DNA from 3 places in the Cedecea neteri genome. Region 1 is predicted to be linked to each of the others. Evidence: riboswitches for the same ligand, from Rfam matches in the RefSeq annotation. Region 1 holds a riboswitch; each other region holds the start of a gene.
The links. A riboswitch is a leader RNA that binds a small molecule or an ion and turns the genes downstream of it on or off. The one in region 1 is predicted to bind thiamine pyrophosphate.
Positions count from the first base shown of each region.

Region 2: linked by a shared signal. The riboswitch ahead of LH86_RS18535 (TenA family protein) and the one ahead of thiC (phosphomethylpyrimidine synthase ThiC) in region 1 are both predicted to bind thiamine pyrophosphate.
Region 3: linked by a shared signal. The riboswitch ahead of thiB (thiamine ABC transporter substrate binding subunit) and the one ahead of thiC (phosphomethylpyrimidine synthase ThiC) in region 1 are both predicted to bind thiamine pyrophosphate.

Region 1 is NZ_CP009459.1:1,341,193-1,351,697, forward strand. Features, by position in the region: gene LH86_RS06310 (HesA/MoeB/ThiF family protein) at 1-92, opposite strand, end outside; gene thiE (thiamine phosphate synthase) at 85-720, opposite strand; gene thiC (phosphomethylpyrimidine synthase ThiC) at 720-2,621, opposite strand; TPP riboswitch at 2,711-2,821, opposite strand; gene LH86_RS06325 (Rsd/AlgQ family anti-sigma factor) at 2,872-3,375, opposite strand; gene nudC (NAD(+) diphosphatase) at 3,474-4,247, shown strand; gene hemE (uroporphyrinogen decarboxylase) at 4,283-5,350, shown strand; gene nfi (deoxyribonuclease V) at 5,362-6,033, shown strand; gene LH86_RS06345 (YjaG family protein) at 6,077-6,667, shown strand; gene hupA (nucleoid-associated protein HU-alpha) at 6,854-7,126, shown strand; gene LH86_RS06355 (DUF1481 domain-containing protein) at 7,141-7,833, shown strand; gene purD (phosphoribosylamine--glycine ligase) at 7,880-9,172, opposite strand; gene purH (bifunctional phosphoribosylaminoimidazolecarboxamide formyltransferase/IMP cyclohydrolase) at 9,191-10,505, opposite strand, start outside.
Region 2 is NZ_CP009459.1:3,950,533-3,961,037, forward strand. Features, by position in the region: gene LH86_RS18485 (YbgA family protein) at 1-309, opposite strand, end outside; gene LH86_RS18490 (DUF3833 domain-containing protein) at 327-854, opposite strand; gene LH86_RS18495 (hypothetical protein) at 851-1,381, opposite strand; gene LH86_RS18500 (SAM-dependent methyltransferase) at 1,378-2,598, opposite strand; gene LH86_RS18505 (DUF1365 domain-containing protein) at 2,595-3,317, opposite strand; gene LH86_RS18510 (NAD(P)/FAD-dependent oxidoreductase) at 3,319-4,578, opposite strand; gene LH86_RS18515 (SDR family NAD(P)-dependent oxidoreductase) at 4,575-5,294, opposite strand; gene LH86_RS18520 (nuclear transport factor 2 family protein) at 5,291-5,725, opposite strand; gene LH86_RS18525 (MerR family transcriptional regulator) at 5,953-6,681, opposite strand; gene LH86_RS18530 (LLM class flavin-dependent oxidoreductase) at 6,782-7,804, opposite strand; TPP riboswitch at 7,968-8,069, shown strand; gene LH86_RS18535 (TenA family protein) at 8,129-8,809, shown strand; gene LH86_RS18540 (ABC transporter ATP-binding protein) at 8,806-9,546, shown strand; gene LH86_RS18545 (ABC transporter permease) at 9,543-10,313, shown strand; gene LH86_RS18550 (ABC transporter substrate-binding protein) at 10,339-10,505, shown strand, end outside.
Region 3 is NZ_CP009459.1:1,850,411-1,860,915, reverse strand. Features, by position in the region: gene LH86_RS08820 (sugar efflux transporter) at 1-628, opposite strand, end outside; gene sgrT (glucose uptake inhibitor SgrT) at 741-920, opposite strand; gene sgrR (HTH-type transcriptional regulator SgrR) at 1,008-2,666, shown strand; TPP riboswitch at 2,716-2,817, shown strand; gene thiB (thiamine ABC transporter substrate binding subunit) at 2,849-3,832, shown strand; gene thiP (thiamine/thiamine pyrophosphate ABC transporter permease ThiP) at 3,808-5,418, shown strand; gene thiQ (thiamine ABC transporter ATP-binding protein ThiQ) at 5,402-6,100, shown strand; gene LH86_RS08790 (DedA family protein) at 6,097-6,864, opposite strand; gene polB (DNA polymerase II) at 7,063-9,423, shown strand; gene rapA (RNA polymerase-associated protein RapA) at 9,647-10,505, shown strand, end outside.

The DNA.
Region 1 (10,505 bases):
GCCGTGCTGGACAGCAGTTTTTCCTGCCCTTCAATCGCCACGTCTTCCAGCAGCAGCTGGCGGCTGTAGCGCATAAAATCCGCGTCATTCATCGCCAGTTCCTGCCAGGTCGAGTAATTGCCTCGTGGCCGCTCGCCAGTCGGGAGCCTGCGTAATGGCGCTGACGACGGCGACGCTGCCCACGCCGGTAGCTAACACGGCAGGCACACGATTGATGCTTATCCCGCCGATGGCGACAGTGGAATAATCACCCAGCGTCTGGATATGTTCTGCCAGCTTATTCAGCCCCTGCGGGGAGGAGGGCATTTGCTTGGTTTGGGTAGGGAAGACATGGCCCAGCGCAATGTAGGACGGGTTAGCGCTTAAGGCGCGATCCATTTCCATGTTGTCGTGGGTTGAAAGCCCCAGCCGAAGCCCGGCTTCGCTTATCGCCGCCAGATTGGCGACATCCATATCTTCCTGGCCGAGATGTACGCCGTAGGCGCCGTGTTTGATGGCCAGTCGCCAGTAGTCGTTGATGAACAGGCGGGCGTTGTAGCGTTCGCCCAGCGCAATGGCGGCGATGACGTCAGCTTCAACGTCTGCATCGCGTTTATCTTTAATGCGGAGCTGGATGGTTTTGACGCCCGCCCCGAGGAGGCGTTCGATCCACTCCACGCTGTCGACGACTGGATAAAGGCCCAGCCTGCGTGACGTGGCTGGGAAAATGAGTCTGGACATTATGCTTCCTCTTGTCTGAGATAAATTTCACCGCCCCGGGCGCGGAAGTGTTGGGACATATCTTCCATGCCAGCATCCCTCGCCTGTTTGGCAGCGTAATCGCGCACTTCCTGGGTGATCTTCATAGAGCAAAACTTCGGGCCGCACATGGAACAGAAATGCGCGACTTTGCCGGATTCCTGCGGCAGGGTTTCATCGTGGTAAGCGCGGGCGGTGAAGGGGTCGAGCGCCAGGTTGAACTGATCTTCCCAGCGGAATTCAAAGCGTGCTTTGGACATCGCGTTGTCGCGTATTTGCGCGCCCGGATGCCCTTTGGCCAGGTCCGCGGCGTGAGCGGCAATCTTGTAAGTGATCAGCCCCTGCTTAACGTCCTCTTTGTTCGGCAGGCCGAGGTGCTCTTTCGGCGTGACGTAGCAAAGCATCGCACAACCAAACCAGCCAATCATGGCGGCGCCAATGCCGGAGGTGAAGTGGTCATATCCCGGCGCGATATCGGTCGTGAGCGGACCAAGGGTGTAGAAAGGTGCTTCGTGACAATGCTCCAGTTCTTCGGTCATGTTGCGGCGAATCATCTGCATCGGCACATGCCCCGGGCCTTCAATCATCACCTGGACATCGTACTCCCAGGCAATTTTGGTCAACTCGCCCAGCGTATGCAGTTCGGCAAACTGAGCTTCGTCGTTGGCATCCTGGATGGAGCCCGGACGTAAGCCATCGCCCAGGGAAAGGGAAACGTCATAGGCGGCGCAGATTTCGCAAATTTCACGGAAGTGCTGATACAGGAAGTTTTCCTGATGATGGGACAGGCACCACTTCGCCATAATTGATCCCCCGCGTGACACAATTCCGGTCAGGCGCTTCGCGGTCATCGGGACATAGCGAAGCAGCACGCCCGCATGAATGGTGAAGTAATCCACGCCTTGCTCTGCCTGCTCCAGCAGCGTGTCACGGAACATCTCCCAGCTCAGGTCTTCGGCGATACCGTTCGCTTTCTCCAGTGCCTGGTAGATGGGGACTGTGCCGATGGGCACCGGGCTGTTACGCAGGATCCATTCCCGCGTTTCGTGAATATAGCGGCCGGTTGAAAGGTCCATCACCGTGTCTGCCCCCCAGCGGGTGGCCCACACCAGCTTCTCCACCTCCTCTTCAATAGAAGACGTGACCGCCGAGTTGCCGATATTGGCATTGACCTTCACCAGGAAATTGCGGCCGATAATCATCGGCTCTGATTCAGGGTGGTTGATATTGGCGGGAATAATCGCTCGCCCGGCGGCGACTTCATCCCGGACAAACTCCGGCGTGATGTTTTCCGGCAGGCGGGCCCCAAACCCTTCACCGGGATGCTGGTGGCGCAGGACAGCATCACGAATGCGCTCGCGCCCCATATTTTCACGAATGGCGATGAATTCCATCTCCGGGGTGACAAGGCCTTTGCGGGCGTAATGCAACTGGGTGACGCATTGTCCTGCTATTGCCCGGCGAGGTTTGGACTGAGTTTCAAAGCGCAATTCGTCCAGGCCGTCGTCGGCAAGACGCGCTTTTGTGTAAGCGGAGCTGCGTTCATCCAGCGTTTCGCTGTCGCCTCGGTCGGCAATCCAGGCGCTGCGTAGGGGATTTAGCCCGTGTAACACGTTTATGGCGATGTCGGGATCGCCATAGGGGCCGGAAGTATCGTAGACGGGGACAGCGTCGTTCGGCTGATATTGCGGGGCATCCTGGCTCCCACCGGTGAGCGTTGGGCTGAGCTGGATTTCGCGCATCGGGATGCGGATATCTTCGCGTGATCCGGTCAGATAGATGCGTCTGGAGTTAGGGAAGGCGGTGCCTTCAAGCGTGTTGATAAAGTGTTGGGCGGCGGCGCGTTGTTCGCGGCGGCCAGGTTTTTTTTCAGATGCAGACATAGCTCATTCCAGGTTTAGTCAGGATATGGCTTGTCAGGACAACGGAAGGAGTAATGGATATGGGCCGCCCGAGAACGGGTGTACCCAAAGACAGAATTACTCTTGTTCCCTTCGCAGGTTCTAACCTGATCAGGTTCCGCGGATCCCGAATTAACGGTCTCAGCCGGTGCATAACGCACTCGGCACTCCGACAAGAATGATCCCACCTTGCGGCGGGAAAGTTGTAAATTACTCGTTAATAGCTAACAACTCAAGCTGGACTTGCCAGCCCGGCAGGATCGCTGGCGCTGCCGTCAAGGTTGTTATCAATAGCCAGGAGGACTAGCTTATCCTCAAGGGTGAAGCGGGACTCCAGGCACTCGCCAATCTCCGACAGCGCCTGCTGAAACTCGACCCAGCTGTCGCGGTCGATGGCGTTTTCCAGATGGGAATCGTAGAGGTCCATGATTTGCTGGGTGTTAGCTTCCAGTTGAGGGTAAAGCTGGGCTGCGCTTAGCAGCGGACTGCTGCCTTCCAGGTTGCTGATGATTCGCTCGTAGATACTGAAATGACCGGAAGAGAGGTAATCCACCAGGCCGTGGCAAAAATTGTCTAACGCTTTTTCGTCGAGCGCGGTGTGCGATTCCTTGTTAGGCTTGATCCCGACCATGTTGTAATAGGCGACCAACAGGTGCTTACGGGCCTGCAGCCAATGGTCAACTAACTCATTACTACCACCAACGCGCTCAGTCAGATTGGCTAACTGGTTCAGCATGATTGAGACTCCGTGAGTTAAAAGATTGAACGCAAACTAACCCAAAAAAGTAAAAACTAATTGTTTATATCAGTGAACACGGGGATGTGCACCAGGTTATGGAACGTGTTATTCAAAACTTAGATCATGGTTGGTGGATAGTCAGCCATGAGCAAAAAATATGGTTGCCGCAGGGTGACTTACCTCACGGCAGCGCGGCAGAATTTCAGCTCATAGGCAGCCGCGCTCTGGATATCGGTGAGTGGGAAGGTGAGCCCGTCTGGTTGATTCGCGAAAATCGCCGCTCGGACATGGGCTCGCTGCGCCAGCTCCTGGATCGCGATGTGGGCCTGTTCCAACTGGCCGGGCGCGGCGTCCAACTGGCAGAGTTTTATCGCTCGCATAAGTATTGCGGTTACTGTGGGCATGAAATGCACTTCAGCAAAAACGAATGGGCGATGCTCTGCGGGCACTGTCGCGAACGCTATTACCCGCAAATCGCCCCCTGCATTATTGTCGCTATCCGTAAGGAAGATCATATCTTGCTGGCTCAGCACACGCGCCACCGCAACGGCGTCTACACCGTGCTGGCTGGGTTTGTCGAAGTGGGCGAAACACTGGAGCAGGCGGTGGCTCGCGAAGTCATGGAAGAGAGCAGCATTCAGGTGAAAAACCTGCGCTACGTAACTTCCCAGCCCTGGCCGTTCCCGCAGTCACTGATGACTGCATTCATGGCGGATTATCACAGTGGTGAAATCAAGATTGACCCGAAAGAGCTGCTGGATGCGGGCTGGTATCGCTATGACCAGTTGCCGCTGTTACCGCCGCCGGGCACCGTGGCGCGCCGCTTAATTGAAGATACCGTCGCCCTGTGTCGCGCGGACTATGAATGATAGACTGCGGCGATACAGCTAAAGGAAAGGTAAACATGACTGAACTGAAGAACGATCGTTACCTGCGCGCGCTGCAGCGCTTGCCGGTAGATGTCACCCCGGTGTGGATGATGCGCCAGGCAGGGCGTTATTTACCGGAATATAAGGCGACGCGCGCTCAGGCGGGTGACTTTATGTCGCTGTGCAAAAATGCCGAGCTGGCCTGCGAAGTTACCCTGCAACCGCTGCGCCGTTATGCGCTGGATGCGGCGATCCTCTTCTCGGACATTCTGACCATCCCGGATGCGATGGGGCTTGGGCTGTACTTTGAAGCCGGGGAAGGCCCGCGCTTTAGCTCCCCGATTCAAAGCCTGGCCGACGTTCAAAAGCTGCCGATTCCCGATCCGGAGGGCGAGCTGGCATACGTGATGAACGCGGTGCGCACCATTCGCCGTGAACTGAAGGGCGAAGTGCCGCTGATTGGCTTCTCCGGCAGTCCGTGGACGCTGGCCACTTATATGGTGGAAGGCGGCAGCAGCAAAGCCTTCACCGTGATCAAGAAAATGATGTTTGCCGATCCGAAAGCACTGCACCTGCTGCTGGATAAGTTGGCGCAGAGCGTGACGCTGTACCTGAACGCGCAAATCCGCGCGGGTGCGCAGTCGGTGATGATCTTTGATACCTGGGGCGGCGTGCTGAGCGGCCGTGATTACAAAGAATTCTCGCTCTACTACATGCACAAAATCGTCGATGGCCTGCTGCGTGAAAACGATGGCCGCCGTGTGCCGGTGACGCTGTTCACCAAAGGCGGCGGGCAGTGGCTTGAAGCGATGGCGGAAACCGGCTGTGACGCGCTGGGCCTCGACTGGACAACGGACATCGCAGATGCTCGCCGTCGCGTAGGCCATAAAGTCGCGCTGCAGGGCAACATGGACCCTTCCATGCTTTACGCTCAGCCTGCACGCATTGAAGAAGAAGTTGCTACGATCCTGGCTGGTTTCGGGCAGGGAGAAGGGCACGTCTTCAACCTTGGGCATGGTATTCACCAGGACGTTCCGCCAGAGCATGCTGGCGTCTTTGTGGAAGCAGTACATCGCCTGTCCGCGCAATACCACCAGGCTTAAGGTAGCAAGAGATGGATCTCACCTTACTGCGAGAGCAACAGCTGGATCTGGCCTCAAAGGTGATCCATGAGGATCGTCTTGAGCAGGATCCACCTCGGTTGATCGCCGGGGCCGATGTGGGGTTTGAACAAGGCGGAGACGTCACCCGCGCGGCCATCGTTTTGTTGAGTTATCCATCTCTTGAGTTGGTTGAATATCAGGTGGCAAGAATTGCCACCACCATGCCTTATATCCCCGGTTTTTTATCCTTCCGCGAATATCCCGCGCTGCTTGAGGCGTGGGGCATGCTGTCGCAAAAACCCGATTTAGTGTTTGTGGATGGCCACGGCATCTCCCATCCCCGTCGTCTGGGCGTTGCCAGCCATTTTGGCCTGCTGGTGGACGTACCGACGATTGGCGTGGCGAAAAAGCGGCTGTGCGGGAAGTTTGAACCGTTGGGGGAAGAACCCGGCGCTCGTGCGCCGTTGATGGACAAGGGCGAGCAACTGGCGTGGGTCTGGCGCAGTAAAAAACGCTGTAATCCTTTGTTTATTTCTACCGGACACCGCGTAAGCCTCGACGGAGCGTTAGCCTGGGTGGAGCGCTGCATGGGTGGCTACCGTTTACCGGAGCCAACCCGTTGGGCCGATGCCGTTGCCTCCGGGCGCCCGGCTTTTAAGCGCCTGCAAGCAATCGGCAGGTGATTCAGGTAAACTGCCGCTAATTTTCCGTCTTTGAGACACCGTCATGTTACAGAACCCTATTCATTTACGCCTGGAGAAGCTGGAAAGCTGGCAGCACGTCACCTTTATGGCTTCTTTGTGCGAGCGTATGTACCCGAACTACGCCATGTTTTGCCAGCAAACCGGCTTTGGCGATCCCCAGCTTTATCGCAAGATCCTTGACCTGGTTTGGGAAACCCAAACGGTGAAAGATGCCAAAGTGAACTTTGATAGTCAGTTAGAGAAACTTGAAGAGGCAATTCCTGCGGCTGACGACTATGATATTTACGGTGTCTATCCGGCGATTGACGCGTGCGTGGCGTTGAGTGAGCTTATTCACTCCCGTCTCTCGGGTGAAACGCTGGAGCACGCAATCGAAGTCAGTAAATGTTCAATCACTTCGGTGGCGATGCTGGAAATGACTCAGGCCGGTCGTGAAATGACCGACGAGGAGTTGAGAGCAAACCCGGCGGTAGAAGAAGAATGGGACATTCAGTGGGAGATTTTCCGGCTGCTGGCGGACTGCGAAGAACGCGATATTGAGCTCATTAAAGGGCTTCGTGCTGACCTCCGTGAGGCCAGTATCAGTAATATCGGTATAAATTTGCAGCAGTAAGACAGTAAAACGTGACATACAGTCTGATTTGTCCTCCCTGGAGGCTTCCAATTAACCCCCCGTCTGGTCTACATTTGTGGGGCGAATAAAAGTGGCTATCGGTGCGTGTATGCAGGAGAGTGCTTTTTAGGCATTTCCGTCGCACTCGATGCTTAGCAAGCGATAAACACATTGTAAGGATAACTTATGAACAAGACTCAACTGATTGATGTAATTGCTGACAAGGCTGACCTGTCTAAAGCACAGGCTAAAGCTGCTCTGGAATCCACTCTGGCTGCAATTACTGAGTCTCTGAAAGAAGGTGATGCTGTACAACTGGTTGGTTTCGGTACCTTCAAAGTGAACCACCGTGCTGAGCGCACTGGCCGCAACCCGCAGACCGGTAAAGAAATCAAAATTGCTGCTGCTAACGTGCCGGCATTTGTTTCTGGTAAAGCACTGAAAGACGCGGTTAAGTAAGTTAACGCGTGTCAGTGAACAGTTTTAACAGAGGGGCGTTTACGCCCCTTTTGTCCGTCTGGCGTCCGCTACTGGCGCTGGCGGGTGTACTGGCGCTCACGGCATGCAGCAGTAACAAACTCCCTCCCTTTACCGCTACCGGCTATGTTGCCGACCAGGGCGTGGTGCGCATCTGGCGAAAAGACAACGCCGATGAATCCACCCATATCCTTACTGCATTTAGCCCGTGGCAGCACGGCGCCACCACCACCGGTGAATACCGCTGGCAGGGTGACAAACTGACGTTCATCGAACTCAATATTCAGGGCAAGCAGCCGGAGCATGTCAAAGTCCGCTTTGACGACCACGGCGACCTGAGCTTTATGCAGAGGGAAGTGAATAGTCAGAAGCAGCAGCTTTCTAACGATCAGGTGGCTTTGTACCAGTTCAACGCCAATCGTATTCGTGAGACCAGTGAAGCGCTTCGCATCGGTCACGTTGTGCTGCGCCAGGGGCGCTGGCACCAGAACGGCACGGTAACGACCTGCGAAGGCGAAACGTTATCGCCAAAGCTTGATAGCGCCTCCCTGAGCCATATAGCGCGCCGTCAGAGCAACTCATCCCTTGACGTCAGCATTGCCTGGCTGGAAGCCCCGGAAGGTTCACAGCTGCTGCTGGTGGCGAACCAGAACTTCTGCAGCTGGCAGCCTAAGCCTGGCGATTTCTAGGTATAAAAAAACCGCCACGCGGGCGGTTTAGTGTGTGCTGTCGAGATTACTTCGCGTTTTCACGCGCAATAGCGCGATAACCGATATCCGAGCGGCTGAAACTGCCCTCCCAGTGAATCTCTTTTTTCAGCTCCAGCGCGCGCTGTTGCGCTTTGGCAACCGTTTCGCCCAATGCAGTCACGCATAATACGCGCCCGCCGTTGGTGAGTACGCGGTCATCTTCGCTGAGCTTAGTCCCAGCGTGGAACACCTTGCCGTCGGCCACTTCTTCCAGCGGCAGACCATGGATAACGTCGCCGTTGCGATAATCGGCCGGATAACCACCCGCCGCCAGCACGATGCCCAGAGCCGGACGTTCGTCCCACTTAGAGTCTTTCTCATCCAGCTTGCCGTCGCAGGCCGCGAGGCACAGCTCAACCAGATCTGACTGCATACGCAGCATGATGGGCTGAGTTTCCGGATCGCCGAAGCGGCAGTTGAACTCAATCACCTTCGGGTTACCCTGCTTGTCGATCATCAACCCGGCATACAGGAAGCCCGTGTAGGTGTTCCCTTCGGCAGCCATACCGCGCACGGTCGGCCAAATCACGCGTTCCATGGTGCGCTGATGCACTTCGTCAGTCACAACCGGAGCGGGGGAGTAAGCGCCCATACCGCCGGTGTTCGGGCCAGTATCGCCATCGCCAACGCGTTTATGATCCTGGCTGGTGGCCATCGGCAGAACGTGCTCGCCATCTACCATCACAATAAAGCTGGCTTCTTCGCCGTCGAGGAACTCTTCAATAACAATGCGGTGGCCCGCATCGCCAAACGCGTTCCCGGCCAGCATGTCATTGACGGCAGCTTCTGCTTCTTCCAGCGTCATTGCGACAATAACGCCTTTACCCGCAGCAAGGCCGTCGGCCTTAATCACGATAGGCGCGCCTTTCTCGCGCAGATAAGCCAGCGCAGGCTCAACTTCGGTAAAGTTTTGGTATTCTGCCGTTGGGATATTGTGGCGGGCCAGGAAGTCTTTGGTAAAAGCCTTCGAGCCTTCCAGCTGTGCAGCCCCTTCGGTAGGCCCGAAGATTTTCAGGCCAGCGGCGCGGAAGGCATTCACTACGCCAATAACCAGCGGCGCTTCCGGGCCGACGATGGTTAAGTCGATTTTTTCATTCTGCGCAAAACTCAGCAGAGCTGGAATGTCTGTCGCGCTGATAGCAACGTTCTGCAGCGCTGGCTCCAGCGCGGTGCCCGCGTTACCTGGCGCAACAAATACAGTACGTACTAAAGGAGACTGAGCCGCTTTCCAGGCCAGCGCGTGTTCGCGCCCGCCGTTGCCAATAACTAAAACTTTCATCTATAAACGCTCCGGTAATTAATGGCGGAAGTGGCGCATGTTGGTGAAGATCATCGCGATCCCATGCTCGTCGGCGGCGGCAATGACTTCATCATCACGAATAGAACCGCCCGGCTGGATAACGCAGCTCACGCCAGCTTCGGCTGCCGCATCAATGCCATCGCGGAACGGGAAGAAGGCATCGGAGGCCATGGCAGAACCTTTTACTTCCAGGCCTTCATCGCTGGCTTTGATACCAGCAATTTTGGCGGAATAGACCCGGCTCATCTGGCCTGCGCCTATGCCGATGGTCATATTGTCACGGGCATAAACGATGGCGTTGGATTTCACGAACTTCGCCACTTTCCAGCAGAACAACGCGTCATGCAGTTCTTGCTCGGTCGGCTGACGTTTTGTGACTACACGCAGATCGCCTGCGGTTACCATACCTAAATCACGATCCTGAACCAGCAGGCCGCCATTGACGCGTTTGAAATCGAGGCCTGCCGTGCGCTTCTGCCATTGGCCGCAAACCAGGACGCGAACGTTCTGTTTGGCCGCGGTGATCTTCAGCGCTTCTTCGCTAGCGGAAGGGGCGATAATAACCTCGACGAACTGACGGGAAATAATGGCCTGTGCGGTTTCTGCATCCAGCTCACGGTTGAAAGCGATGATGCCGCCGAAGGCAGAGGTTGGATCGGTTTTATAAGCCAGGTTGTAGGCTTCGAGAACGGAACCGCTGACGGCCACGCCACAAGGGTTGGCGTGTTTAACGATAACGCAGGCCGGTTCGTCGAACTCTTTCACGCATTCCAGTGCCGCATCGGTATCCGCGATGTTGTTATAGGAGAGCGCTTTGCCCTGAACCTGGGTCGCGGTTGCCACGGATGCTTCTTTAATTTCTTCTTCTATATAGAAGGCGGCCTGCTGGTGGCTGTTTTCGCCATAACGCATATCCTGCTTCTTAATGAAGTTCAGGTTCAGCGTGCGTGGGAAGCGCCCTGCAGGATCTTTACTTTCGCCGTGATAGGCCGGGACCAGGCTACCGAAGTAGTTAGCGATCATGCTGTCGTATGCGGCAGTATGTTCGAAAGCTTTGATCGCCAGATCGAAGCGGGTTTCCAGCGTCAGGGATCCTTCGTTAGAGTCCAGCTCGGCAACGATCGCCTGGTAGTCGCTGCTCTTTACTACGATCGCCACATCTTTATGGTTCTTGGCTGCGGAGCGAACCATGGTTGGGCCGCCGATGTCGATGTTCTCAACGGCATCTTCTAAAGAGCAGCCTTCGCGGGCAACGGTCTGGGCAAACGGATAAAGGTTAACGACGACCATATCAATAGGAGAGATGGCGTGC
Region 2 (10,505 bases), 2.0 Mb from region 1:
AACGATAAATCCAGCCAGCCCATCCAGCCCCGAGACATAGTTCGTGGCGAAATCGGCCATTTTTTCCGTGACGTCATCATGCGGCGCCTGGCTAAAACGCATTCTGATCTCCCCTTCGCCCAGTTTCACCAGGCGCAGTGCAGGCCGGGGGACAGGCAGCCCAATCGCCATTTCCGGGCAAACAGGTTTGAAGGTCACACTCTGCGCCAGTTCTTCCATGACAAAGGCCATGCGCTTGTGCCCGCCATCAAATCGCACGGCAGAACCGGTTAAACAGCCGCTGATCCCAATCACAGGTTTGGTGCTCATGGTTTTATCCTCTCTGACTACGCTTTACGGGTGAAGAAAAGCGTGACGGTGCCTACGGTAACCCCGAATTTTTTCATCTCGGTTTTATTGAAAATATGTTTGTCGTCCTGGAGGTACATCCAGTCGTCAAAATGCAGCAGCCAGGTGCTACCGTTGGCTTTGACGTTCATGCTGTAGCGCCAGTTAAAAGCGTTGCCTGCGGCCTGGCCCGTCGCCACACCTTCGATATCTCCGGCCGTACCTTCGTAGTTTTCCGCGCTAAGACGGCGGATGTGCCACACCCGCTGCTGCTTTTCGCCATCGTCATAGATGAAGTGCTCATTCAGCGTCAGGGTATCCCCCACCACATCGCCGTCGACCTCAACGTGAAAGCGGCGCAGCTGCTTCCCACTGCGATCCTGCACCATGCCCCACGCCTCAGTTTTGCCCTGGAAATAATGAAAGATGTCCAGCGAGGGCTGCTGGTGACGATAATCAGTAATCTCGGTGCTGCAGCCAGCCAACAGCATCAGCCCTCCCAGCGCGAGTAACAGTATGCGTTTCATTTTTCACCTCCAGTCAGCTGCTGACGCAGCTCAGGATATTGCGTCCGGGGCCCCAGCCAGATGGCCAGAAAACACCTGCTGAAATCTGCAGTCTGGGGTGACCCTAATGGCGTAAAGCTTTTTTGCGCCGCAGAAGCTCGATACCAGAACTGGCCCTGGCCGTCAGTCAGGACAAAAGCCAGTTGCGTGTCTGCCGTGACATCCGGCCAAAGCGTTTGCAGCATCCGCAGCCAGGCCTCACTTCGCGGTTCACTGAGGATGCCCTGCGCCTGCCACTGCTCGCGGGTGGCATCCACCAGCGCCTGTCGGTCGATATCGCGCTTATAGGTAATGATCAGCGCCTGATCTTGCGTCAGCCCCTGATAGCGCCCGTCCGGCGTGCGCAACTGAGAGGTATAGACGGTAAACGGCCCCCAGGTCAGGGTCGCGTCCCCCACTTTGTGCCAGCTAAGCCAGTCGGCAGCGTGGGCGGCTGACGAAAGCGTGCTTAGGCACAGCAGCAGGAACACTTGCAGATAACGTTTCATACCCGCTCTGCGGTCAACTGCACCACGCTGATGGTGCGGGCGTTGAACCCAGCCTCACAGTAGCCGAAGTAATAGAGCCACATGCGACGGAAGCGGTCGTCAAATCCCAGCGCCTCAATTTCCTGCCAGGCATGAACAAAACGCTGCCGCCAGTGCGCCAGCGTGCGGGCATAATCGGGCCCCATATCAAACAAGTTACGCACAACAAAGTCGGTGTGGCGGGTCATCAGGTCGCTCATCACCGTCACGCTCGGCAAGAAACCGCCGGGGAATATATAGCGCTGAATAAAGTCCACGCTTTTGCTGTATTCCCGGTAGCGCTGGTCCTGAATAGTGATGGCCTGTATCGCCATTTTTCCCCCCGGGCGCAGACGTGCCTGGCAGGTGCGGAAGAACGCAGGCAGATAGCGCTGGCCTACGGCCTCAATCATTTCTATCGAAACCAGCTTGTCATAGTGCCCGGTCAAATCCCTGTAGTCGCAAAGCAGCACCTCGACCCTGTCCTGCAGTCCGGCTCGGGCGATACGTGCCTTCGCCCAGTCATATTGCTCCTGGGACAGCGTGGTGGTGGTAACCCGGCAGCCATAGTGAGAAGCGGCGTACTCCGCCATCGCTCCCCAACCGGTGCCAATCTCAAGCAGATGATCGCTTGCCTTTAACGTCAGCTGTTCACACAGGCGCGCCATTTTTGCACGCTGGGCCTGAACAAGATCCTGCTCCTCAGAGGCAAACAGCGCGCTGGAGTAGAGCAGCTCTTGATCGAGAAATAGCGAGTAAAAGGTATTGCCCAAATCATAATGTGCGGCGATGTTTTCCCGCGCCTGCTCCCGGTGATTACGCCGCGTCCAGTGACGAAGGCGTTCCACGGGTTTACCCAGCAGGCGGAAACCGTTTTCCAGCCGCCCCAGTACACGCCCGTTTAGCGCAAGAATTTGCAGCAACGGGGTTAGCTCTTCGGTCTCCCAGTCACCGTCCATCCACGCTTCGGCGGCCGCCAGGCTCCCGCCGGTGAGCACTCGCCAGTAAACCCTCGGGGAGATAACCTGCACCCCGGCGCTAAGTGAGGCGGCTGCATCGCCGAAATGGAAGGTCTGCGATCCTTCTCGCACGGTGACAGACCCTTGTTCTATGCCGCTCAACAAGCGAAACAGCAGCCAGCGTGCGATACGGACGCTGCGCGGCACATCGGGTTCAAGCGCATAGGCGGAATTGGTCATGAACGTTCACTCCTGCTAGCCGGATGATTGTAAACAGGCACACGTTTGAGCCACAGCCGCAGCGCCTGCCAGTAAATGGCGACCGCAGTTTTTAACGTCATGGCCGGGAAACGCAGCAGCATGGACGTCAGATTTTTGCGCGTCAGGGGCTGGCGGCGCAGCAACAGCGTGGCATCAAACACTTTCGAGGCCTGATGATTTTCAATATGCATATGCAGCGTTTTGCCGGGAGGGTTAAAACGCCAGTGGTACACCATGTCCATCGGGTTGAACGGCGAGACGTGGAAGGCTTTTTCAATCGGACGTGACGTCTGCCCATCGACAGCATAGTAATGGCGCTCGTTCCAGGGAGTATTACGCACCTCGGCAAGAACCCAGCGCAGGGCGTTGTCGCCGTCATAGCAGTAGTAAAAGTTGACCGGATTAAAGTGGAACCCGTAGTAGCGTAGCTGGGTCAGAAGCATGACTGGCCCTTCAGGCTGCTCCCCCGTCAGGTCTTTCAGCCGCGCCAGAACTTTCTCTTTGAGCGGTACACCCAGCGGGTAATCCGCATCGTGAAAAGCGGCAGCGGCGAAACGGTTACGGCGGATGCCAATTCCCGGCAGCGCATCAAGCTCGTCTAAATCAAGCCAGGCCATAAACACGCGGTAGGTAAAGTGGTGCGTTTTAGGCTGAAGGCGGCGGTGGCGCAAGATCCCCTCATAAAGGCAACTGTTCATGTTATTGCCCTCCTCCGGCCGCAATGCCTTGCACCACATCCAGCGCACTGTGCACGCCGTCTTCATGAAAACCGTTGTACCAATAGGCACCGCAGAACCAGCTTCGCTGGTGGCCGTTTATCTCGCCGCGACGCGCCTGTGCGCGCCAGCTTTGCGGGTTAAAGAGTGGATGCTCGTAGACAAAGCGCTGCCAGACGAAGCGGGGCTCGATGGGCGTGTCCGGGTTAAGCGTCACGCAAAACAGCGGGGCTTCTTTCGGCAACCCCTGCAGAATGTTCATGTTGTAAGTGACGCAGGCGCTGGCCCGTTCCTGCGAACTGAGGCGGTAGTTCCAGCTTGCCCAGGCGCGTTCTCGTTCCGGCAACCAGCGGCGATCGCTGTGCAATACCACTTCGTTACGCTGCCAGCCAATATCACCCAACACTTCACGTTCAGCCTGAGTGGGATTTTCAATCATCGCCATCGCCTGAGCAGAGTGGCAGGCAAAAATCACCTGATCGAACGCCTGGCTTGAGTGTTCCAGCTCGATGTTAACACCGTCGTGATGACGGATAACCCGCTGCACCGGGGTGTTGAGATGCACGGTCAGCCTTTCGCCCAGCTGAGCCAGCATCGCCCGGATGTATTCCCGTGAACCACCAGGGACCACATACCACTGGGGGCGCTGGGTGATATCCAGCAGGCCGTGGTGCTCAAAGAAGCGCAGAAACAGCGCCAGAGGAAAACGGCGCATCTCTTCCAGCGACGAGGACCAGATAGCGGCCCCCATGGGCAAAATGTAGTGGCGAGCAAAAAAGGCATTGAACTGTTGCTGAGCAAGGAAGTCCTGCAATGTCGCCTCGGGATCAACCTCTCCCATCAACGCGGCTTTTGCCTGCCGGTTAAAACGGACTATCTCTTTTAGCAGCCCCCAAAATGCCGGGTTAATCAGGTTTCGACGCTGGGCGAACAACGAGCTAAATGTGTGGCCGTTATATTCCAGCCCGCTTTGCGGATTATGCACCGAAAAACTCATCTGCGTCTTTTGCCCACGAATGCCAAGCTCGCTCAGCAGGCCCATAAAACGCGGATAAGTCCGGTCGTTGTAGACAATAAACCCGGTGTCGATGGCGTAGGTGCCCTGTGGCGTAGCCACATCCACCGTGGCGGTATGCCCTCCCACGCTGGACTCTGCTTCAAAAAGGGTCACCTGATGGTGTCCGGCGAGTCGCCAGGCGCAGGTCAGCCCGGCGATGCCACTGCCGATAATAGCGATGTTCATGATCGAACCATCCTGCGCAAAAAAAGGCGCTGTAGACCTGCAGGTAACCCCGCCAACAGGCGCATCACCAGGCCGAAACCCGTCGGGAAAGCTATCTCATCTTTGCCTTTGTCCAGGCCACGGCGAATCGCTTTCACCGCATCATCGACGCTCACCCGGCCAGGCATGGAAAAGTCGTTTTTTTGAGTTAGCGGCGTGTCCACAAAGCCCGGTGAGACCACCGTGACGGCAATTCCTTTCGGCTCCCAGTCCAGGCGCAGGCTGTTGGCAAACCAGGTCAGCGCGGCTTTGGAAGCGCCATAGGCCTCTGCCCGTGGAAAAGGCAACCAGTGGGCCATCGAGCTGACCAGCACCACGCGGTTGCCGGCAACAAGCTGTGGCTGAAGGGCGGCCAGGCAGTTGACCGGCCCAAGAAAATTGGTCGTCATCACCCGCTCAACCAGCGCGGCATCCACCCGACCGTTATCCAGATACTCACAGGTTCCCGCGCAGAGGATAACCAGATCGGCCCGGCAGTCGGCCAGCGCCTCACGGCTGGCATCCCGGTCGGTCATATCGAACTGACGTACCGCGATGTTTGAGCTGTGCTGCTGCAACGTGGCCAACCGAGCCGCATCTCTGCCACAGGCAATGACGCGATGCCCCTCATCGGCCCAGGATTTTGCCAGCCCGCTACCGATGCCGGAGCTTGCGCCCGTAATGAGGACAGTCATCATGGGCGCACCCTGCTTTTCACGCTGCGAACCGCCCACCCCAGCAGGGGCAGATGTTCATACAGCATTTCTCCGGCATCGTAATAGTCGCGCTGGCGAACGATCAGGTCATTCTCGAGATCAACGATCGAACAGCCAGGCAAGGACAGCCCTTCACCTCCGGCAATCTTCGGGTGAGACCAGTGCATTGTCCAACTGACGGCAAAACGCGCCTCGTCACATAGCGGGGGATCTATAACAAAACGGCAGGACGTCACTCTGGCCAGCAGATGAGCGAAGTAGCGTTGGATCTCAGCTAGCCCGTGATGTTCGCCAAACGGATCGATGAGTATGGCCTCGGCGGCGTAAAGCCCGGCCAGCGCCGAGGGCGGCTGCTTGTCCAACCCGGCGTAATAATCAATAAAGCGATGAATGGCGGTTGGCGTTGTGCCCATGAATTTCACCCTCGCGGTGAAGCATCTGGCGTTGTTGTATAATTAAAACTTGCACAAATACTTAAATTTGTCCAAGTTTAGAATGTGATATTTTTAAAAAGACAATTATTTCAATGCACTAGAAGCAGAAAGGTAATGCGGAAATTTTATTTTTTGACAGCAAATATCGACCCGCCGTGTTTTCAGCAGGTCATTTGATGAGCATGTTGTGGAGGGGGAAAACGAACCTAGAGGGGAATGATCTCGAGCGTAGCGCCCTGCTGCTGCCAGAGTTCAAGCTGCTTTTTACGTGCCGCCGTCAGCTTACCAGAGGTGACCAGCAGCCATTTTCGGTCAGGAAAGATTTCCGGGGCCAGAACGGCTGGCGGCACGGGAAGCACGTCGATACGGTGCCCCTGGCCGGTTCGCCTGAGCGCTTCCAGCCAGATTTCGCAGGGATCGCTCAGATGCCAGCCGGTAATCAGGCAGTTGTCACCGGGCGCTCTTTTATCCCCTTCGAGGCAAAACGACGTGTAGGCGATAATGATGCCGTCGAGGATCTCGCGCAGGGTCATGATCGCCGGTACGTTGGCCGAGACTTTACTGCGCAGCGGGCGTAAAACTTCCGTCACCAGTTCCGCGCGCGGATATTCCCGGCCTGCATCGTGGATAAGCTGGCGAAGGGATTCGATTTTTCCCTCATTGAGCCGCTGGAGCATACTTTCCTGCAGGCCCAACCAGTTGTTCGCCCGACGTGCTTCAGGCCGGGCCAGCAGCGGCTTCACCTGGCTGACCGGCACCCCTTTTTTCACCCAGTCGAGGATGTTAAGCGCCTGCTGGATATCTTCATCGCTGTACTGCCGATGACCGCCATCGGTTCGCATTGGCTTGAGCAGGCCATAGCGACGCTGCCAGGCACGAAGCGTGGTGGCGTTTATCCCGCACAGCCGGGCAAATTCGCCGATGGAGTAAGACATGAAGAGCACCTGATAACCATGAATACTCACAATATACTACGGATTATGCAGGGCTGAATGAAGAGCCAAGTGTTTGCACTTTTTTCAGCCCCGATGCCCTTTAGCGCCAGCCCAACTCCGGTGCAACGTGCTTCAGAATAGATTCGATCACGTGCGCGTTATAATCCACGCCCAGCTGGTTTGGCACGGTTAACAGCAGCGTGTCGGCTTCAGCAATCGCTTCATCCTGCGCCAGTTGCTTAATGAGCAGTTCCGGTTCAGCGGCATAGCTGCGGCCGAAAATGGCCCGGGTTTGTGGCTCGATGTAGCCAACCTGGTCGCCTTCTTTACCGCTGCCGCCGAAGTAGTTGCGGTCGCGCTGGTCCATTAACGCGAAGATGCTGCGGCTGACGGAAACGCGCGGTTCACGCGTATGGCCCGCTTCTTTCCACGCGGCCCGATAAGCGCGGATTTGCTTCGCCTGCTGGATATGGAACGGCTCGCCGGTTTCATCGGTTTTCAGCGTGGAGCTTTGCAGATTCATTCCTAACTGCGCTGCCCAAACAGAGGTCGCGTTGGAGCTTGCCCCCCACCAGATGCGCTCCCGCAGCCCGGCCGAAAACGGCTCCAGACGCAGCAGCCCCGGCGGATTAGGAAACATTGGCTGCGGATTCGGCTCGGCAAAACCTTCCCCTTTCAGCGCCTCGAGGAACACTTCGGTATGACGACGCGCCATGTCAGACTCGGTTTCGCCTTCGCCGGGCACATAACCAAAATAGCGCCAGCCGTCGATCACCTGTTCCGGCGAGCCACGGCTGATCCCAAGCTGCAGGCGGCCACCGGATATCAAATCCGCCGCGCCCGCATCCTCTACCATGTAAAGCGGGTTTTCATAGCGCATGTCGATCACACCGGTGCCGATTTCAATGCGTTTGGTTTTCGCCCCGATTGCTGCCAGCAGGGGGAAAGGCGAGCTTAGCTGGCGAGCAAAATGGTGCACGCGGAAGTAAGCCCCGTCCGCGCCAAGCTCTTCGGCGGCAACGGCCAGGTCGATGGACTGCAGCAGCGTATCCGCCGCGGAGCGCGTGCCGGACTGGGCGGCAGGCGACCAGTGGCCAAACGAGAGAAAGCCAATCTTTTTCATCGGATATCGTCCTTAGACTCGGAGGTAACTGGCCTACAGTGACAAAATTCCCACCCCGGGTGCCAGCAAAATATTGCGATACCGCACTAAACGGATCGTCGGTTTCAGTGGGGGCAACGACGCTGCCCGGCGATTGTAATCAAAAAGTAAATGTCGTATAACAGGCACCTCCGAGGGGTGTCCTGTATGGGCTGAGATGGCGCAAGCCGAACCCTTTGAACCTGATCTGGGTCATGCCAGCGAAGGGACGGTCGGCAATCACAGCTCTGTTATTGTCTGTTCATACCTCTGCGCGCCCGGATCTCCATTTACCCAGGAGGTCCCATGTACACCCCACTTTTCGAAAATGGTCTTTACGGACGACTGCGCGAGCAGGCTGGCCAGCACTGGCAGGATTACGTCGCTCACCCTTTTCTACAGCAGCTTGCCGCCGGCACGTTGCCTAAAGCCGCATTTCAGCGCTATCTGACTCAGGATTATCTTTTCCTGATTCACTTTGCCCGCGCCTACGCCCTGCTGGTGAGCAAGCTCCGCACTCTGCCGGAGATGCGCACCGCGACCGCTTCGCTGAATGCCATTGTCTCCGAGCTGCCACTCCATGTGGCTTACTGTCAAAGCTGGGGGCTGGATGAAACGCAAATGGCGGCCGAGGCGGAAGCCCCGGAAACCATGAACTACACCCGCTACGTGCTGGATATTGGCCATTCAGGCGACGCGCTCGATCTTCTGGCGGCGCTGCTGCCCTGCGTGGCCGGATATGCAGAAATCGGCCTTGGCCTGCTGCATAGCCCCGACACGGTGATGGCAGGCAATCCCTACGCGAACTGGATCCGTAACTACGGCGATGAGGGCTACCTCATCGGCGTGCAGGCCGCTGTGCAACTGCTCGAAACGGTAGGTCAGCAGCGTGGCGCGGAAAGCCGTTTCCCGGAGCTATCGCAGATTTTTACCACCGCGACGCAGCTTGAGTCCGCGTTCTGGCAGATGGGGCTGAATGCCTCATGATCGACAGCGCGACTTCGCCGGGCATTCAGGTGCGCGATCTCAGCCTGCGCTTTGGTCAGCAGACCATTTTTGAGCGGTTGAATTTTGATATTCCCGGCGGCAGCTTCGTGGCGCTATTGGGCGCGAGCGGAGCCGGTAAAACCAGCCTGCTAAAGATTATCGCCGGGCTGTCGCAGGCCAGTGCAGGAAGCGTGACCTGTAGCGATGGGCTGCCGGTTGCCGGGCGCATCGCCTGGATGGGGCAGAAAGATTTGCTCTACCCGTGGCTCAGCATTGAGCAGAACGTGGCCCTCGGTGCTCGCCTGCGTGGTGAAACAGTCGACAGGCAATGGACGGAGCATTTGATTGAACAGGTCGGGCTGGCTGGCTATGCCAAAGCCCTGCCAGCTTCGCTTTCGGGCGGGATGAGGCAACGTGCCGCCATCGCCAGAACGCTTTACGAAAAGCGCCCGATAGTGCTGATGGATGAACCGTTTTCGGCGCTGGATGCCATTACCCGCACGGCCATTCAGGATCTGGCGGCCAGGCTGCTGGCGAAAAATACCGTGCTGCTGATCACCCACGATCCGATGGAAGCCTGTCGGCTCAGCCATCGCCTGCTGGTGCTCTCCCGCTGGCCTGCTGGCATTGACGATACGCATGTTATTGCCGGGCAACCGCCCCGCGCGCCGGACGATGTGGATCTGCTCCAAAGCCAGGCCGGGCTGCTGCAGCAGTTAATGAGGGCCGCCGAATGAAGCCGACGTCAGACACTCATGCTACCCGCCTGCGCCGTGGGCTGACCGTTTTTGCCGGGCTGCTGCTGCTTTGGTACCTGCTTACCCTCGGCAATATTCCCGCCTTTCTTCTGCCCTCTCCCGCTTCGGTAGCGCTGGCTTTATGGGATGGCCGCGATTATCTCGCCTGGCACACGCTGGTCACAGCCTTAGAGATTATCAGCGGACTAATTCTGGGCGTACTGCTGGGTGCAGGCCTGGCGCTGGGCATGATGTTTTCCCCCCGCCTCCAGCGCTGGCTGATGCCGCTGGTACTCACCAGCCAGGCGATCCCGGTCTTTGCCCTGGCGCCGCTGCTGGTGCTGTGGTTCGGTTTTGGCATGAGCGCCAAAGTGGCGATGGCGGTGCTGGTGATTTTCTTCCCGGTGGTGTCGTCGTTCTTTGACGGTCTGCGCCGGGTGAATAACGACTATCTGGATTTGGCTCGCACGATGGGGGCTTCACGCTGGGCGCAGCTGAGGCACGTCCGACTGATGGCGGCGCTGCCTGCTTTTGGCTCGGGGCTGCGCATGGCCGCCGCCGTCGCCCCCATCGGGGCAATTATTGGCGAATGGGTGGGTTCTGCCGAAGGGCTGGGCTACGTGATGCTCAACGCCAACGCCCGCATGCAAACCGATGTCTGCTTTGCCGCGCTGTTTATTTTAGTCCTGATGACCGTTCTGCTCTGGCTGGCGGTCGATGCCCTGCTGCGGCGGCTGATTGTCTGGTCGCCTGAAAACAACGAATAACCGCCTTAATGAAGGAATTAAGAAGATGAAAAAAACGCTGTGTGGCCTGCTGCTCACCGCCGCCTTTGCCGCTCAGGCCTCAGCCGCCGAAAAGCTGACCCTGGTGCTGGACTGGTACATTAACCCCGATCACGCGCCGATTATGGTGGCAGAACAAATTGGCGCTTTTAAGGCCGAGGGGCTGGACGTGAA
Region 3 (10,505 bases), 510 kb from region 1:
TGACCTGCGTTATCGCCACCTCTGCGGGCTGTTCAACTCTCGGCACGGACGGCAACGCGAAAATAATCAGCGCCAGTGAAATGACAAATATTCCGGCAGCGATAAGGAACATTGTGGTAAAGCCGTATTTCAGCGCCAGCATAAAAGAGAGCGGCGGCCCGATAACCCACGCCAAAGAAAGTTGCGCACGCATGATCGAGCTAAACATCACGACTTCACGGGCGGAACGATCGGCGTATTCACGCGCCAGGGCAAAGATCTGCGGCATTGCTGTATTGGCTACCGAAGCAAACATCACGCCAAGCGTAATCAGCGTCAGATAATGACGATTGAAGGCAAAAAGAACGCTGTTTGCCACCGCCATCACGCAGCACACCATAATCAGCCTGCGCCGGTCGCCCCGACTGTCCGACCTTTTGGCCAGCAGCAAACTGACGCCAATCCCGGCAATCGCATTCACGGTATAAAACAAACCTACCCAAAACGGCCTCACTTCGACTTCTCGAGTTAAAAAGAGGCTAAGCGTCGGAGCTTGTAGCGCCCCGGCCACGCCAATCATAAAAGAGACGGCCATAAAGGCGGCGTATACAGGGTTAAAACGGCGTGCGCGGGTCAAAAACCAGAGCATGGAATGTCCTTAAAAGGAGATGTAGTCCGAGGTATTTGTTAAATGCGTAAAGATTAAACGAAAAAAGCCAGCAGTAAACAGCTGCTGGCCGGTGAAAAGCACCAATACTCAGTCACACATGAGTCGGCGCGTTGGCGTTCTCGGGCATCGGGGTTGTAACCTCCCACTGCATCAAGTCTTCGAGCATCCTTAGTCTTTGCTCCACCGTCAGGCGAGCCAGCCATCCAGAGCAAACAAACTGTGTTGCGGCAAAGTACTGTTGGAAAAACTTCGCAGGTGATGACCGCTTCATAAACACCTCCTCGCTTCATCGAGGATGATTATTGGCGTAATATAGGGAAAGTTAAATTGATGAGTTTCCGCCAGGAGTTCCTCTTTTATGTCTTCGTCTCGCCTGCAACAACAATTCATCCGCCTGTGGCAATGCTGCGAAGGCAAACCTCAGGAAACCACGCTGAATGATTTAGCGGATTTGCTGAGCTGTTCCCGCCGCCATATGCGTACGCTGCTTAATGCTATGCAGGAAAAAGGCTGGCTTAGCTGGCAGGCGGAAGCCGGACGAGGCAAGCGCTCGCAGCTCACTTTCCTCTATACCGGGCTGGCGCTTCAGCAGCAGCGGGCGGAAGATCTGTTGGAGCAGGATCGCATCGATCAGCTAGTCCAAATCGTCGGCGATAAAGCCGCTGTCCGCCAGATGCTCATTTCTCATCTTGGCCGCAGCTTTCGCCAGGGTCGACACATTCTGCGTGTCCTTTACTATCGGCCGCTGCTGAATCTGCTGCCCGGCTCGGCGCTTAGGCGCTCCGAAACCCACATTGCCCGCCAGATTTTTAGCGGCCTGACGCGTATAAATGAGGAAAATGGGGAACTCGAAGCGGATATTGCTCACCATTGGCAACAAATATCCCCTTTACGCTGGCGTTTCTTCCTGCGCCCCGGCATCCATTTTCACCATGGGCGTGAGTTGGACATGCTGGATATTATCTCTTCCCTACAGCGCATCAACGCCCTGCCGCTTTTTGCTCATATCACGCAAATCACTTCACCGACGCTCTGGACGCTGGATATTCACCTTAGCCAGCCGGATGACTGGCTGCCGTGGCTGCTGGGCAGCGTCAACGCCATGATCCTGCCGCGAGAATGGACAACGATGACAAATTTCGCCAGCCAGCCTATCGGCACAGGCCCCTATTCCGTCGCGAGAAACAATCGTAACCAGCTAAAGATCCACGCGTTTGATGATTACTTTGGCTTCCGGGCGCTCATTGACGAGGTCAACTTTTGGGTATTGCCGGAAGTTGGCGAGGAGTCCAGCTGCGGCGTGCAACTCCAGGGCATGCCGGACAGCGAAAAAGCCGTGGAAAGCCGCCCGGAAGAAGGCTGCTACTACCTGCTGTTCGACAGCCGATCCAGCCTGGGCATCAATGAAGACGTGCGCCAGTGGATTGGGCATATCCTCTCCCCGGTTAACCTTATCTACCGCGCTACCGAGCAGTATCAGCAATACTGGTTCCCGGCTTATGGATTGCTCCCGCGCTGGCACCATTCGAGGCCCGGGCCATTGCTCCCTAAACCTGCTGGACTTGAGAGCATTACGCTCACCTACTACCGTGACCACGTCGAGCACCGGGTGATCAGTAGCATCATGACCGAATTACTGGCGGAACAGGGCGTGAAGCTGGTTGTACAGGAGATAGACTATGCTGAATGGCATCAGGGCGAGGCCGAGAGCGATATCTGGCTGAACAGCGTGAATTTCACCATGCCGCTGGAATACTCCCTGTTTGCCCAGCTTTACGAAGTCCCACTGATTCAAAAATGCATCCCTGGCGACTGGCAGGGCGATGCCCGTCGCTGGCACAGCAAAACGCTGGCCCTGCCGGAATGGTGCAAGCAAATGCTGGAGCGCAATGATGTTATCCCATTGATTCACCACTGGTTGCGCATTGAAGGCCAACGCAGTATGCGCGGGGTGCGGATGAACACGCTAGGCTGGTTTGATTTCAAGTCCGCCTGGTTTGCCCCACCGGGCCCATAACGCTTTCGTAACATGACTTCCGTAACCCAAAGGAAATCAGTAGAATCCTCCCTGCTCAACGGGGTGCCAGGACAGTTTGTCCGCGCTGAGATAATACCCGTCGAACCTGATCCGGATAACGCCGGCGAAGGGATTTGAGACACTCAACTCAATTCCTTTGCCCCCTTTTACTGAGGTGCAAAGTGTTCAAAAAGTTTCTGCCGCTGCTGGCGCTCGCCGCCATGCCCGTTTTCGCTAAACCTGTATTAACCGTCTACACCTACGACTCATTCGCCGCCGACTGGGGCCCTGGCCCGGCGGTGAAGAAAGCCTTTGAGGCCGACTGTAACTGCGAGCTGAAATTTGTGGCGCTGGAAGACGGCGTTTCTTTGCTAAACCGCGTGCGCATGGAAGGCAAGAACAGCAAAGCAGATGTCGTGCTGGGGCTGGACAACAACCTGGTAGAGGCCGCCACGCAAACCAAACTGTTTGCGCCCTCTAACGTCGAAAACGCCACTCTTCAGGTACCCGGCGGCTGGAAGAACAGCACCTTCGTACCTTACGATTACGGCTACTTTGCTTTCGTTTATGACAAAAACAAGCTAAAAAACCCGCCAAAGAGCCTGAAAGAACTGGTTGAAAGCGACCAAAAATGGAAGGTGATTTACGAGGATCCGCGCACCAGCACCCCAGGACTTGGCCTGCTGCTGTGGATGCAAAAAGTGTACGGCGATAAAGCCCCGGAAGCCTGGCAAAAGCTGGCGAAAAAAACCGTCACCGTCACCAAAGGCTGGAGCGAAGCCTACGGCTTGTTCCTCAAAGGGGAAGCCGACCTGGTGTTGAGCTATACCACCTCCCCGGCCTACCACATCATTGAAGAGAAGAAAGACAACTACGCCGCCGCGGATTTCAGCGAAGGGCATTACCTGCAGGTTGAAGTCGCGGGCCGGCTGGCGAACAGCAAACAGCCTGAACTCGCCGAGAAATTTATCAAATTCATCGCCACACCGGGTTTCCAGAACACCATTGCTACCGGCAACTGGATGTATCCGGTAACCAACGTGGCGTTACCGGCTGGCTTCGACAGCCTGGTGAAACCGCAAACCACGCTGGAATTTACTCCTCAGCAGGTAGCCACCCAGCGCGCAGCATGGATCAATGAATGGCAACGCGCCGTCAGCCACTAATACCAGGCTGGCTGTATCCAGGGCTATTTGCCGCGACGCTGGTCGTGGCGGTAGCCCTGGCGGCTTTTCTGGCGCTCTGGCTTAACGCTCCGCAGACGGATGTCTTTGCCCTCTTACAGGACGGCTATCTTTGGCACGTCCTGCGTTTCTCCTTCTGGCAGGCCTTTCTTTCCGCCGCACTTTCCGTTTTCCCGGCAATATTTTTAGCCCGTGCGCTCTACCGCCGCCGTTTTCCTGGCCGGTTGGCGCTGCTGCGGCTTTGCGCCATGACGCTGGTGCTACCGGTGCTGGTCGCCGTCTTCGGCATTCTTTCCGTTTATGGGCGAGAAGGCTGGCTGGCAACGCTCTGTGGCCGGCTGGGCTTTGAATGGCACTTTTCCCCTTATGGCCTGCAGGGCATTCTGCTGGCGCACGTCTTCTTTAATATGCCGATGGCGACCCGCCTTCTGCTGCAGGCGCTGAACAATATCCCTTCTGAACAGCGCCAGCTGGCGGCACAGCTGGGGATGCAGGGCTGGCATTTTTTCCGTTTCGTCGAATGGCCCTGGCTGCGTCGACAAATACTCCCGGTTGGCGCCCTGATTTTTATGCTTTGCTTCGCCAGCTTCGCCACCGTGCTTTCTCTGGGCGGCGGCCCGCAGGCCACCACCATCGAACTGGCCATTTTCCAGGCACTCAGTTACGACTACGATCCGGCCAAAGCGGCGCTGCTGGCGCTGCTACAAATGGCGTGCTGCCTGGGGCTAGTGTTGTTGAGCCAGAAGTTAAGTAAAGCGATTCCTGTCGGCGTCAGCCAGCTTCAGGGCTGGCGCGATCCGCAGGATTCTCTGCGCCGAAAACTTAGCGATGGCCTGCTTATTCTGCTCGCCCTGCTGCTACTGCTCCCGCCGCTGCTGGCGGTAATGGTCGATGGGATTAACGGCAGCATGGGCAGCGTGCTGCGGCAGCCTGCGCTCTGGAACGCGCTCTGGACTTCACTGCGCATTGCTATTGCTGCCGGGCTTATCAGCGTGATCCTCACGCTGATGCTGCTTTGGAGCTCGCGTGAACTTCGGCTTCGTAACCAACGCTTCGCCGGGCAGGCCATTGAACTTAGCGGCATGTTGATTCTGGCGATGCCGGGTATCGTCCTCGCCACCGGCTTCTTCTTGCTGCTAAACAATACCGTGGGCTTGCCGCAATCCGCCGATGCGATTGTTATTTTTACCAATGCGCTGATGGCGATTCCTTACGCCCTGAAAGTGCTCGAAAACCCCATGCGAGACGTGGCGGAACGCTACTCCCAGCTTTGCCAGTCGCTGGATATCAGCGGCTTTAATCGCCTGCGATTTATTGAGCTAAAAGCGCTGAAACGCCCGATAGCCCAGGCGCTGGCCTTTGCCTGCGTCCTGTCCATTGGCGATTTCGGCGTGGTGGCGCTGTTCGGTAATGAAGACTTCCGCACGCTACCCTTCTGGCTGTATCAGCAGATCGGCTCTTACCGCAGCCAGGACGGCGCGGTCACAGCGCTGCTCCTGCTACTGCTTTGTTTTCTGCTGTTTACCTTGATTGAAAAACTTCCGGGGCAAGATGCTAACTCTGACTGATGTAACCTGGCTGTACCAGCACTTACCCATACGCTTTTCCCTGAAGGTTGCGGCGGGGGAACGAATCGCCATCCTGGGGCCAAGTGGGGCGGGAAAAAGTACGTTACTGAGCCTGGTCGCCGGATTCCTGGCGCCTGCCAGCGGCAGCATCGTCATCGACGGCGTGGATCACACCCGGACACCGCCTTCAGCTCGCCCGGTTTCCATGCTCTTCCAGGAAAATAATCTGTTTAGCCATTTGACCGTCCGGCAAAATATCGCCCTGGGCATGCATCCGGGCATGAAACTTGATGAAGCCCAGAAGCTGCGGTTGCAGGAAATAACGGAACGCGTGGGGTTAACTGACATGCTGGATCGTCTGCCGTCTCAGCTTTCCGGCGGCCAGCGGCAGCGCGTTGCCCTGGCCCGCTGCCTGGTTCGTCAGCAGCCCGTTTTACTGCTGGACGAACCTTTCTCGGCGCTGGATCCGGCGCTGCGCAAAGAGATGCTGCAGCTGCTCGACGAGCTGTGCCGGGAGCAACAGCTGGCGCTGCTGATGGTCTCTCACAGCATTGAAGATGCCGCCCGCATTGCCAGCCGCAGCATCGTGATAAAAGACGGGCGCATTGCATGGGACGGCGAAACGGGCACGTTGCTTAGCGGGGAGGCAAGCGCCTCCGCGCTGTTGGGGATCGGTAGTTAGTGCGACAGCACCTTCCGCAGGATGTCCCAGTAAACCGGCATCAAGGGATGCTGCAGCAAGGCCACAAAACTGCCAATGCCCACCACAAGCATAAGCGGAGCCAGCCAGTTTAGTCGGGCCTGCGGTAAATAGCGGGCCAGTCGATCTGAGCCACGCTTACCGCTGCGATACCAACGCCAGCACAGCCACACGGCCAGCCAAAGCAGTAAAGCCACCGCCAAAAGCAGCCACTTGAAGCTGGCGCTTTTCATATCCGCGGGAATATCTATAGCTGCTCCGGCAAGGATCCCCGGCAAAAAGTAGAGCGGCGGCCAGAGCAGGCAACCGATGATATTCGGCGGCAGAAACTTGGCCAGCGGTAAATCCAGCATGCCTGCAACCATCGGCACCAGCGGGCGCGTAGGGCCAACAAAGCGCCCAACCAGGATCGTAAACATGCTGTGCTGATGCAGCGCGTGTTCGGTTTTATCCAGCAGGGCCTTATTCTTCTTCATAAATGACCAGCGGTGCAGCGGCCCTTTGAAACGCTGCCCAAGCCAGAATGAGATCCAGTCGCCCAGCAGACAGCCGACGATCCCGGCGCCCCAGGCATAATAAAAGTTCACCTGGCCACTGCCGATCAACGCCCCCAGTCCGGCCATCATCACCGTGCCCGGCAGGATGAGTCCTACCAGCGCCAGCGACTCAAGAAAAGCCACCAGCATCACCGCGATAAGCGAATATGCCACTGACTGTGTAATAAAGTGTTCCAGCAAGGATTCCATAGGCTTTCCGTCGATGAGCGAGCGGGCGATTCTCCAGAATTAACGTGACAGGCGTCAAGGTCTCATTTCTATGAATAAAGAATAGACGGTAAAGTTCCGGACAATTCGCACGCCAGGCCAACAACACTGTATATAAATGCAGTAAATAACGGTTGTTTGCGCTATAATCGAAACACTTTTCCTGAGAGAGAATGCAGCGTGTCTCAAGCTCGTCAGGGGTTTCTGCTGACCAGGCACTGGCGAGACACCCCGCGCGGTACCGAAGTCGATTTCTGGCTGGCCACGGACGATGGCCCGCTTAAGGTGCGCCTGCCGCCTCAGGAATCCGTGGCCTTTATTCCCCAGCCGCAGCTAGCCCAGGCGCAGCGTCTGTTAGCCGGTGAAAACCAGTTCCGCCTTACGCCGCTTGAACTCAAAGACTTCCATCGCCAGCCGGTGGCGGGCCTGTATTGCCAACAGCACCGCCAGTTAATGCGTCTGGAAAAACTGCTGCGCGACGGCGGCGTGACGGTTTATGAGGCGGATATTCGCCCCCCGGAGCGCTTCCTGATGGAGCGCTTTATTACCGCGCCAGTCTGGTTCAGCGGCCATCCTCAGGGCGACGTGCTGCTGGATACCCGCCTGAAGCCCGCCCCGGAATACCGCCCGCCGTTGAAATGGGTCTCGCTGGATATCGAAACGAATCGACACGGCGAGCTGTACTGCATCGGCCTTGAAGGCTGCGGGCAGCGCCACGTCTATATGCTGGGGCCTGAAAACGGCGATGCTGCTGGCCTGGACTTTACGCTGGAATATGTCGCCAGCCGCCCTTTGCTGCTGGAGAAGCTGAATAGCTGGTTTGCCGAGCACGATCCCGATGTGCTGATCGGCTGGAACGTCGTGCAGTTTGACTTGCGCGTGCTGCAAAAAATGGCCGAGCGCTACCAGGTTCCGCTTCGTCTGGGCAGGGGTAACAGCCTGCTAGAATGGCGTGAGCACGGCTTTAAGCAAGGCGTTTTCTTTGCCCAGCTTGCGGGCCGGGTGATTATCGACGGCATCGAAGCGCTAAAATCGGCGTTCTGGAATTTCTCTTCGTTTTCGCTGGAAACGGTCTCCCGTGAACTTCTCGGTGAAGGGAAGTCGATTGATAATCCCTGGGATCGTATGGATGAGATCGACCGCCGCTTTGCCGAAAACAAACCCGCTCTGGCTACCTATAATCTCAAAGACTGCGAGCTGGTAACGCGCATTTTCCACAAAACGGAGCTGATGCCTTTCCTGCTGGAGCGGGCGACGGTCAACGGGCTCCCGCTGGATAAACACGGCGGCTCGGTAGCGGCTTTCAGCCACCTTTATTTCCCGCGTATGCATCGCGCAGGCTATGTCGCCCCCAATCTGGGTGAGGTTCCACCTCAGGCAAGCCCCGGCGGCTATGTGATGGATTCGCGCCCAGGGCTGTATGACTCAGTGCTGGTGCTTGATTATAAAAGCCTGTATCCGTCGATTATCCGCACTTTCTTAATCGATCCGGTCGGCCTCGTCGAAGGTACAGCCCAGCCAGACGTGGCGCACTCCGTGGAAGGGTTTATTGGCGGCTGGTTCTCCCGCGACAAGCACTGCCTGCCCGAGATCGTGAGCCAGATCTGGCATGGCAGGGACGAGGCAAAGCGCCACGGTAACAAACCACTCTCTCAGGCACTCAAGATCATCATGAATGCTTTTTACGGCGTACTGGGCACCAGCGCCTGTCGCTTTTTCGATCCCCGTCTGGCCTCGTCGATCACCATGCGTGGCCACGAGATCATGCGCCAGACGAAAGCCCTGATTGAGTCCCAGGGCTATGACGTCATCTACGGCGATACGGACTCCACCTTTGTCTGGCTGAAAAAGCCCCATAGCGAAGAAGACGCCGCGCAAATTGGCAGGAAGCTGGTTGAACACGTAAACGGCTGGTGGCGCGAACACCTGAAAACGACGCAGAGCCTGGAATGCGCCCTGGAGCTGGAGTACGAAACACACTTCTGCCGCTTCCTGATGCCTACCATTCGGGGAACGGACCAGGGCAGCAAAAAGCGCTACGCCGGGCTTATTCAGGAAGGCGAAGAACAGCGCATGATATTTAAAGGGCTTGAAACAGTGCGCACCGACTGGACGCCCCTCGCCCAACAGTTCCAGCAAACGCTCTATTGGCGAATTTTCCGCGGCGAGCCCTATCAGGACTACATCCGCGAGACCATTGCCAGCCTGATGGCGGGTGAGCTGGATTCACAGCTCATCTATCGCAAGCGTCTGCGTCGCCCGTTAAGCGAGTACCAGAAAAACGTGCCGCCTCACGTTCGCGCGGCAAGGCTTGCCGATGAGCATAACCAGCGTCTGGGCAGGCCTGCGCAATACCAGAACCGCGGCACGATAAAATACGTCATGACCCTGAGCGGCCCGGAACCGGTTGATTATCAGCAGTCTCCGCTGGATTATGACCACTACCTGACTCGCCAGCTGCAGCCCGTCGCAGAGGGGATTTTGCCCTTCCTTGAGGACGACTTTGCTACACTGATGACGGGGCAGATGGGGCTATTTTAAATAATCCTCAACATAACTCAGCTTACGGCGAGGCGCTAAGAGCGTGCTGCCAGCGCCGCCGTAATTTGAAGCATGACGAGTGCGTGACGAATCCGTTGCCATCCAGTACCATAGCGCCCTTTCTTCGAATCCTTAGACCCAATTTTAAACAACTGCGCCGCCTGTGCGCGGTTGCCATGCTATTGCCTGCAAATTTAAGTCACTGAAATAGAGCCGAAAACTTATGCCTTTTACACTTGGTCAACGTTGGATCAGCGATACCGAAAGCGAACTGGGACTGGGAACCGTTGTGGCGCTGGATGCGCGTATGGTCACCCTGCTCTTCCCGGCAACGGGTGAAAATCGTCTGTACGCCAGAAATGACTCCCCAATCACCCGCGTGATGTTTAACCCAGGCGACGTGATTACCAGCCATGAAGGCTGGCAGCTGAAAGTTGATGAAGTTAAGGAAGAAAAGGGTTTACTCGCCTACCTCGGCACCCGTCTCGATACCGAAGAGTCTGACGTCCTGCTGCGCGAAGTGTTTCTCGACAGCAAACTGGTCTTCAGCAAACCACAGGATCGCCTGTTTGCCGGGCAAATCGACCGTATGGACCGTTTTGCGCTGCGTTTCCGCGCCCGCAAATATCAGAGCGAACAGTCGCGCCAGATTTGGAGTGGCCTGCGCGGGATGCGCACCAGCCTGATCCCTCACCAGCTAAACATCGCCCATGATGTTGGCCGTCGCCATGCGCCACGCGTATTGCTCGCGGATGAGGTTGGTCTGGGTAAAACCATTGAAGCCGGGATGATCATCCACCAGCAGCTGCTGGCCGGTAGCGCCGAGCGCGTGCTGATTGTGGTCCCGGAAACCCTGCAGCATCAGTGGCTGGTCGAAATGCTGCGCCGCTTTAACCTGCGCTTCGCGCTGTTTGACGATGAACGTTACGCGGAAGCTCAGCACGACAGCAGCAATCCGTTTGACACCGAACAATTGGTCATTTGCTCGCTGGACTTCGTGCGTCGCAACAAACAGCGCCTGGAAAACCTCTGCGAAGCGGAGTGGGATCTGCTGGTTGTCGATGAGGCCCATCATCTGGTGT